2 regions of the Lysinibacillus sp. GW821-FHT14F06 genome follow, and region 1 is predicted to be linked to the other one. Evidence: riboswitches for the same ligand, from Rfam matches in the RefSeq annotation. Region 1 holds a riboswitch; the other holds the start of a gene.
What was found. A riboswitch is a leader RNA that binds a small molecule or an ion and turns the genes downstream of it on or off. The one in region 1 is predicted to bind S-adenosylmethionine.

Region 1 (4,428 bases):
ATATATAAACAACAGAACTATAGTAATAAATTATACTACTCAATTTCTATACAAAAATATTGGAAATATCATTTCTCTTCTGTCAAAATATAATATTTTTTTGATTTACTTTACAAAAAATTGACTTTTATACTACTAAAATCCCAACAACAAAAAAGGTATGTAAGCTTAAACACTCACATACCCTTTTATAAAATAATGATTATTGAACTGGTACAACTGAACCTTTCCATTCTTCAAGGATGAAGTCTTGGATTTCTTTTGATGTTAGCACTTCTAATAATTTTTTAATCTCTTTCTTTGTTTCATCGCCCGCACGAACAGCAATAATATTCACATATGGAGACTCTTTATCTTCAAGAGCAATTGAATCATTCACTGGATTTAAGCCATTATCGATAGCAAAGTTAGAATTAATTAGTACTGCGTCACCTTCATTATTTTCGTACATTTGCACAAGCATTTCAGGTGCTGTATTAGCATCGAATTTAAAGTTTTTAGGGTTTTCAGCGATATCTTTAATTTCTGCTGCTGTTTTATCAATACCATCTTTTAGTTTAATTAAGCCTTTTGCTTCTAATAATGAAAGCATACGACCGTGGTCTGCAACTGAGCTAGAAAGTAAAATTGTTGCGCCCTCTGGTAGCTCATCAAGTGATTTATATTTTTTAGAGTAGATGCCGATTGGTTCGATGTGAACACCGCCTGCATTGACGAAATCATAACCATTATCTTTAATTTGAAGCTCTAAATAAGGAATATGTTGGAAATAGTTAGCATCAAGTGTTTTAGAGTCTAAATCTTGGTTTGGTAATACATAATCTGTATACGTTTCAATTTTAAGATCAATACCTTCTTTAGCTAAAATCGGTTTTGCTTTTTCTAAAATTACTGCGTGTGGTGTATTAGAAGCACCTACAGTTAATGTCACATTTTCTTTACTATCTGTTTTATCTTCTGTTGATGCACCTGAGCTCGCATCATCTTTTTTACCAGCACCGCAAGCAGCTAAAGCTAGTACTAATACTGATAAGAATAATCCTGCTAATAACTTTTTCATTTTATTACACTCCCTTTTATGTTGTTCAAAAATATGTTAACGGTAGGAAACCGAAATAACCTTTAACGTTTATCTGTTTTAGCTGTAATCATATCGCCGATCCATTGAATAATAAATACAACTACTAAGATTAGAATAGTTGCCATTAATGTCACATCTGAGCGATTACGCTGGAAGCCGTCCAAGAAGGCTAAGTTTCCTAACCCGCCTGCACCAATAATTCCAGCCATTGCTGTATACCCAACAAGCGCTACAGCCGTTACAGTAATACCTGAAATAAGCGCAGGTAATGATTCTGGAATTAACACTTTCCATATAATAGTAGATGTTTTGGCACCCATGGAACGAGCCGCCTCGATTACCCCTTTATCAATTTCACGTAATGCAATTAATACCATACGTGCATAGAATGGTGCAGCACCAATAATTAATGCTGGTAACGCAGCATTGGCTCCACGGATTGTGCCGAGCATGAATTTCGTAAAAGGAATTAATAAAATAATTAACACGATAAATGGAATCGAACGGAAAATATTTACGAGTGATCCTGTTAAGAAATTAACAATCTTATTAGCCCAAAGTTGATGTGGACTTGTTAAAAATAATACGATTCCAATTACTAATCCAAGAATGAATGTAACTACGGTTGAAATAGCTGTCATATATAGCGTTTCATAGGTAGCAGCCCACATTCGCTCCCAGTCGACATTCGGAAAGAGATTAGTTAGCATTTTCAATCACCTCCGTTTGTACTTCGACTGTATTTAAGTAACCTAGTGCATCGGCAACATTTGCCTCAGTACCATCAATTTGCACAATAAGTGTACCGTAAGCACCGTTTTTCGTTTGAGAGATATTACCATGTACAATACTGACCTCTACATCAAAGTGCTTGACGAGGTGTGAAATAACGGGCTGTTCTGTTTTTTCGCCGACAAAAATTAGCTTAACAAGTTGTCCAGTTGGATAATTTGCTTTTATTTGAGCAACCGTCTCCTGTGTTTCCTTTGTATCTGTAATTTGAGACACAAATTTTTTCGTAATAGCAGCTTGTGGTGCTTGGAATACTTGTAATACCTCACCACGTTCTACTATTTCGCCAGCCTCCATTACTGCTACACGATGACAGATTTTACGAATAACGTGCATTTCATGTGTGATTAATACAATTGTTAATCCTATACGCTCGTTAATATCAACAAGTAAATCCAAAATTGCATCCGTAGTCTCTGGATCGAGTGCTGAGGTTGCCTCATCACATAATAAAACCTCTGGATTATTGGCAAGTGCTCGAGCAATGCCGACACGTTGCTTTTGGCCGCCTGATAGCTGTGATGGATACGCCTGATCACGACCATCTAAACCAACAAGGGTAATCAATTCTTTCACACGTGCATCACGCTGTGCCTTTGAAACACCTGCGATTTCTAGTGGAAAAGCGATATTTTCAGCGACCGTTCTAGACCATAGTAGATTAAAATGCTGGAAAATCATACTTACCTTTTGTCTAGCATCTCTTAGCTTTTGCCCCTTTATAGATGAAAACTCTTGATTGTTAACCGTCACCCTACCAGATGTAGGCTTTTCTAAACCGTTCAATAAACGAATCATTGTACTTTTACCAGCGCCACTATAGCCGATAATGCCAAATATTTCACCTTTATTAATGGCAAGGTTTACGTCTTTGACTGCTGTTAATTCGCCATTTGCGGTTTTGTATTTCTTCGTAATATTTTGAAGCTGGATCATAGCGAATACTCCTTTTCTCATATAGAAAACCCCTTCACTCACAGACAAGTAGAAGGGGTCACGTATTTATACGCTCAACCGTTCTCTCATCTTTCAAAGATAAATCTTTGGGTGATTTGGCACCTTTTCACTTTGTGATGGTTGCCGGGCTTCATAGGGCACTTCCCTCCGCCACTCTTCATAAGAGCTCGATATATTTAATGTTTTAGTAATATATTTGTTACTTTACCATGCTAGCAAACTTCAGTCAATTGATTTTTTTAACAATTCGTATAAAAATGGTACGGATTGAAATGCATAGATTTTTTCTGTCACTTTTCCGCCATCACAGACGAGTAGACATGGTACACTCTCGATTTCGTAATCTAAAGCAATCTCCTCGACAAAATTTAAATTCGCTTTGCCGATTTGAAGCCTTGGCAGTAATTGCTCAATAATCATCATCATTTTCGATGCAACTGCACATGTACCACACATAGGTGTATATAAATAAAAGGCAGCTCTTTCACCCGACTGGACAGCCGCGACCCACTGCTCTTTTGACCATTCTTCCATTTTTTCACGCAACCTTACAAAATAAATTGATTATGGATTGAGAAATGTGCTCGTAGCAATATCATTGCTAATACCTTTCTCGGAGTTGTCTCGACTTCTTTATACGTTGGCATTGTACGTAAATGCTCTGCCTCTGGATAATGTCTGTCCATTAATGCCCGCAGCTTATCACCTGATGGATCTGCATCAAAAAATGTATAAAGCTCACAGCCTTCATATGGATCAAGCAGAACTTCTAATTGATGCACACCAATTGTACCATTCGTACAAAGTATTGTGACATCTTCACTTAAAATAGGTTCAATTTGAAGCTTATCCGAACGGCCTTCAACAATTAAGCATTTTCCCTCGAACATCACGCCACCCCCATTAGACATATCCCTTTTCCTTATAATCATTATATCAATTAAGTACTAATGATGGTAATGTTAGACACCCATTAAAAAGCGACTATCTTACCAGCCTTGAAGATAATAAAAAACGTCGGTGAATGCCCGACGTTTTTCTATTATGGCTTGTCTTATTCAGCGATCATTTCTTCGTATTGCTCTGCTGTCATAAGCTTTTCAACTTCTGCTGCATCAGCAGGCTCAACAACGATCATCCAAGCTTTTTCATATGGTGATTCATTAACGAATTCTGGGCTATCTTCTAAATCTGCATTTACTTCAACTACTTTACCTGAGATTGGTGCATATAATTCAGAAACAGTTTTCACTGATTCTACGCTACCAAATGGATCGTCTGTTTTGATTTCATCGCCAACTTGTGGAAGCTCAACGAAAACGATATCTCCTAATTCAGATTGTGCGAAGTGTGTAATACCGATACGTACTTTTCCATCTTCTACTTTTACCCATTCATGTTCTTCAGAGTATCGTAAGTCTTTAGGTGTGCTCATGCAAAAAACCCCTCCATAAATATGTAATATATTCACTTTCAGTTTGCCATACTTCCCCTATAAAAACAAGGATAATTACGGCTATTTCCAAGCTTGCTCAAAATCAGATTCTTTAAACCCTAAAGTTACTTTTTTTCCATCAGTAACGATTGGACGTTTGATT
Region 2 (4,428 bases), on a different contig from region 1:
GTGGTACAAAAATCGGCCTTGTTGAATTACCTTTAGCTATATTAAATCCTGGGGATACAATGCTATTACCCGATCCTGGCTATCCTGATTACTTATCAGGGGTTGTATTAGGGGATGTAAATGTTGAAGTACTGCCACTTTTTGCAGAGAATAGCTTCCTTCCCGATTACACAGCTTTATCTGATAGTATAAAAGAACAGGCGAAACTTCTATATCTGAATTACCCTAATAATCCAACTGGTGGTACTGCAACAAATGAATTTTTCGAGGAAACCGTTCGCTTTGCAAAAGAGCATAATATCATCGTTTCACATGATTTTGCCTATGGGGCAATTGGATTTGATGGAAACAAACCTGTTAGCTTCCTACAGGCAGATGGTGCTAAAGATGTTGGAATTGAAATGTATACACTATCCAAAACATACAATATGGCAGGGTGGCGCATTGGCTTTGCAGTTGGGAATGCTGATATTATTGCTGCTATCAATCTAATACAAGATCACCTTTTTTGCAGTCAATTCCCTGCTGTACAACAAGCAGCGGCGATTGCACTCTCAGCATCACAGGAATGTGCAGACGAGCTCAGAGCCACTTATGAACGTCGACGAAATGTCCTAATCGAAGAGGCTCAGCGTATTGGCTGGCATGTAACTGCACCTAAGGGCTCTTTTTTTGCATGGCTCCCCGTTCCAGTAGGCTATACAAGTGAACAATTTGCAGATCTCTTACTCGACAAGGCAGATATTGCTGTAGCAGCAGGAAATGGCTTTGGACAATATGGTGAGGGCTATGTCCGCGTTGGCTTACTTGTAAGCGAAGAGCGTTTACGTGAAGCCATAAATCGAATCGAACAATTAAATTTATTTAACTTCTTTCAGTAGAAGTCTCCCACCTCTATAGGTGGTGAGATGAATGCGAATTTAAGCTACTTTTCAGAGGTGTCCAAACACCCGCTGAAATAGAGGAACTCAGTCTAAGAACTCCACGTCCTATGGCAATTTATCTGTGCGAAAGCGAAGCGACAGCAACACGGTTTTATCTGTGCGAAAGCGAAGCGACAGCAGCAACAACACACGACTTGAGACCAACATCATGTTGCTGCCGCTGCGTTAGCACTATGCTTTCGCACAAAAAACATCTGTTGGCCCAAAGCCTCTGGCGGATGTCACAGAATCGAAAAGGAGTTAATAAAGGATGTATCGCATCCATGCGATAACGGCTAACTGCCTGCATCACGCTGGCCTTAGCACAAAGCCGATTCTGGACGCAATTATGCCGAGGAATAATTGATATAATCAAATTAAAAAAACTGTTCTACAGCAATGCCATAGAACAGTTTTTTCATTTCTCAATCTTTCTTGGACTCTGTAAGTCTTTTTCTAAGGGATAAAATTGAACATGTCCTGTTTCATCATCAAATTGGCGAATATGCTGAATGCCCTGTACCTCTGCTAAAACGATATCGGCTGTAATCACAATATTCCCCCCCTTCACCAAATGTCCTCCCGATACTTGGCCCCATTGATCACTCATTGATCCATGAAGATGTGTCTCATATTCCCCATCACGTTTACACACAACACCAGCACCTTGAATAAATTCAAGCGGGCCCTCTTTTTTAACCACTTCACAGAAACGGACATTGATTTTAGATGTCTCATCCGGTACTAAATAAACAAAACTACTTTTTTGAAAACTGCCAATACAGCTAACAAGGGTAGCCGACTCAATATCGTTCTCTTGACAGATAGCCTCTATACCCTCGATAATATCAGTTCCCATTAAAATACGAGCACTAATCACTTTTCCAAATGCTCCAACTCCATAATTTACTCTTATAGACATCTATACACCTCTTTTTGCTTATACATTTATTATCGTTACCAAATATAGCTCACTTGATAAGTTCCTCTATAAAATTCATGACATCCTCTGGGGCTTTACCTGATTCAGCGGACATACAAACATCCATTAAATCAAAATTAAATAAAAAATTAAAATATTTATTGACTAATAATAACCTATAATTTATATTAGTTCTATCGGATTTATAAAAATACTATATATCTCTTATCAAGAGTAGCTGAGGGACTGGCCCTATGAAGCTCGGCAACCTCCTTTTTAAAGGAAGGTGCTAAATCCTGCAAACGATCATCGTTTGATAGATAAGAGAGGACGTTTTTTCATGAGCCTCTCTTAGTTTATAAGAGAGTTTTTTTATTTTTAAAAATCGATACAACAAACTTTGGAGGTCATTTTCATGAAGAAACGAAACAAATTTTTATTAGGCTTAGCAGGTTTTACATTAGCAGCAGCATTAGTAGGCTGTGGTACAAAAGAAGATAGTAAAGGCGATCAAGGTAAGGCTATTGATGAAAATAAGATCGTAGTAGGTGTCACTTCTGGTCCACATGAACAAATTGCAGAGATTGCAGCTAAAGTGGCAAAGGAAAAAGGCTTGGAAGTAGAGCTTAAATCCTTCTCTGACTATGTTTTGCCTAATACTTCATTAGCTGAAGGTGATCTTGATGCAAACAGCTATCAGCACAAGCCTTTCTTAGATACATTTAATAAAGATCATGATACAGACTTAGTACCAGTAGGAAAAACTATTCTGAATCCAATGGGTGTTTACTCTGAAAAATATAAATCTTTTGATGAAATACCGGACGGTGCAACATTTGGTTTACCAAATGATCCAACAAACGGTGCTCGTGCGCTGTTCGTCCTGCAAGAGGCTGGCTTTATTAAATTAAAAGAAGGTGCTGGCCTAACAGCGTCTATCCGTGATGTTGAGGAAAACAAGAAAAATTTAAAATTCATAGAGTTAGAGGCTGCACAAATTCCAAAGCAGCTTAGTGAGGTTGATGTAGCGGCTATTAATACAAACTTTGCGCTTGAGGCTGGCATTAATCCTAAAGAGGATTCTATCCTTTTAGAATCTACTGACTCTCCTTATGTAAACTATATTGTAGTACGTGCCGAAAATGAGAACGATCCAACCATTAAAAAATTCGTTGAAGCTTATCAATCTGATGAAGTACGTAAATTTATTGAAGATGAATTTAAAGGATCTGTCATTGCAAGCTGGTAAACAGTAGTGAAACTTTAATCAGCAGGGATTTTCCACAGATTATTAGTTTAAATGCAGGATAAAATAGAGAATCTGCGAGACTCCTCTGGGAAAGCGAGCAGATTCTTGCTTTTTAGAAAGGAGACATCCATATGATTCGGTTAAAAAATATATCCAAAGAATTTAAAACAAAAAAAGGTATTGTCAGAGCAGTTGATGGGATTAACCTTCATGTTAAAAAAGGTGAAATTCATGGAGTCATTGGCTATAGTGGTGCAGGTAAAAGCACACTTATTCGCTGTGTTAACCTATTGGAACGCCCAACTGCAGGAAAAGTTTGGATCAACAATGTGGATATTACTTCCCTTTCCCTTAATGATCTTCGTAAGACTCGTCAAAAAATCGGGATGATTTTTCAGCATTTTAATCTCTTAAAAACAGCAACCGTTTATAACAATATAGCTGTCCCATTAAAGCTACTTGGCTATAACGATACCGAAGTGAAAAATCGTGTGGCGAAATATGCTGAAATTGTTGGCTTAACAGAAAAATTAGAGAGCTTTCCAAGTCAGCTTTCAGGTGGTCAAAAACAACGTGTTGCTATTGCACGTGCGTTGGCACAAGAACCTGAAATCTTACTAAGTGATGAAGCGACTAGTGCACTTGATCCAGAAACAACAGAAGCCATTCTTGAACTACTATTGAAAATTAATCGTGAGCTGGGCATTACTATATTACTTATTACGCATGAAATGAATGTCATACAAAAAATCTGCGATGACGTATCTGTTCTTGAAGCAGGGAAAGTTGTGGAATATGGTTCAGCTATTGATCTTTTTGCGAAGCCACAGCATCCAACAACGAGAAAGTTCTTGAGCACGATTTCACAGCGCAATCTATCTCTTTCCCTTATTCAGCAGCTCAATGTTTCAGGGAGTGTTATTCGTCTAACATTTCTCGGCGAAAGTACTGGAAAACCGTTATTGGCAGAGGTCAGCAAAGTTTACGATGTTCAGCCAAATATTTTAACTGCCAATATTATTGAATTAAAAAATGGCATCGTCGGAAATATCGTCGTTCATTTAAATGGTGAAACGCATATTGTACAAAAGGCATTAACGTATTTCACAGAAAATGGCGTAGCCGTAGAAGAATTAGGAGGCGACCAAAATGGATAGTATTCAAAGCTTCTTTACAGATTGGTCAGATGTTATTGGGAAATCAATTATCGAAACCTTCCAAATGGTCGGAATTTCTTTATTCTTTTCCATAGTCATTGGAATTCCATTAGGACTTTTAATTGTTTTAACACGTCCTGGTCAATCTTTCGAAAATAAATTTCTTTATCAATTTTT

Region 2: linked by a shared signal. The riboswitch ahead of AC1RNS_RS11940 (MetQ/NlpA family ABC transporter substrate-binding protein) and the one ahead of AC1RNS_RS14905 (methionine ABC transporter ATP-binding protein) in region 1 are both predicted to bind S-adenosylmethionine.

The regions. Positions count from the first base shown of each region.
Region 1 is NZ_JBXAPF010000016.1:24,388-28,815, reverse strand. It holds gene AC1RNS_RS14915 (MetQ/NlpA family ABC transporter substrate-binding protein) at 203-1,060, opposite strand; gene AC1RNS_RS14910 (methionine ABC transporter permease) at 1,123-1,791, opposite strand; gene AC1RNS_RS14905 (methionine ABC transporter ATP-binding protein) at 1,781-2,809, opposite strand; SAM riboswitch class I at 2,893-2,996, opposite strand; gene AC1RNS_RS14900 (thioredoxin family protein) at 3,053-3,364, opposite strand; gene AC1RNS_RS14895 (hypothetical protein) at 3,379-3,720, opposite strand; gene gcvH (glycine cleavage system protein GcvH) at 3,885-4,265, opposite strand; gene AC1RNS_RS14885 (arsenate reductase family protein) at 4,347-4,428, opposite strand, start outside.
Region 2 is NZ_JBXAPF010000011.1:34,397-38,824, forward strand. It holds gene AC1RNS_RS11930 (pyridoxal phosphate-dependent aminotransferase) at 1-881, shown strand, start outside; gene AC1RNS_RS11935 (PPC domain-containing DNA-binding protein) at 1,342-1,845, opposite strand; SAM riboswitch class I at 2,068-2,172, shown strand; gene AC1RNS_RS11940 (MetQ/NlpA family ABC transporter substrate-binding protein) at 2,261-3,094, shown strand; gene AC1RNS_RS11945 (methionine ABC transporter ATP-binding protein) at 3,226-4,251, shown strand; gene AC1RNS_RS11950 (methionine ABC transporter permease) at 4,244-4,428, shown strand, end outside.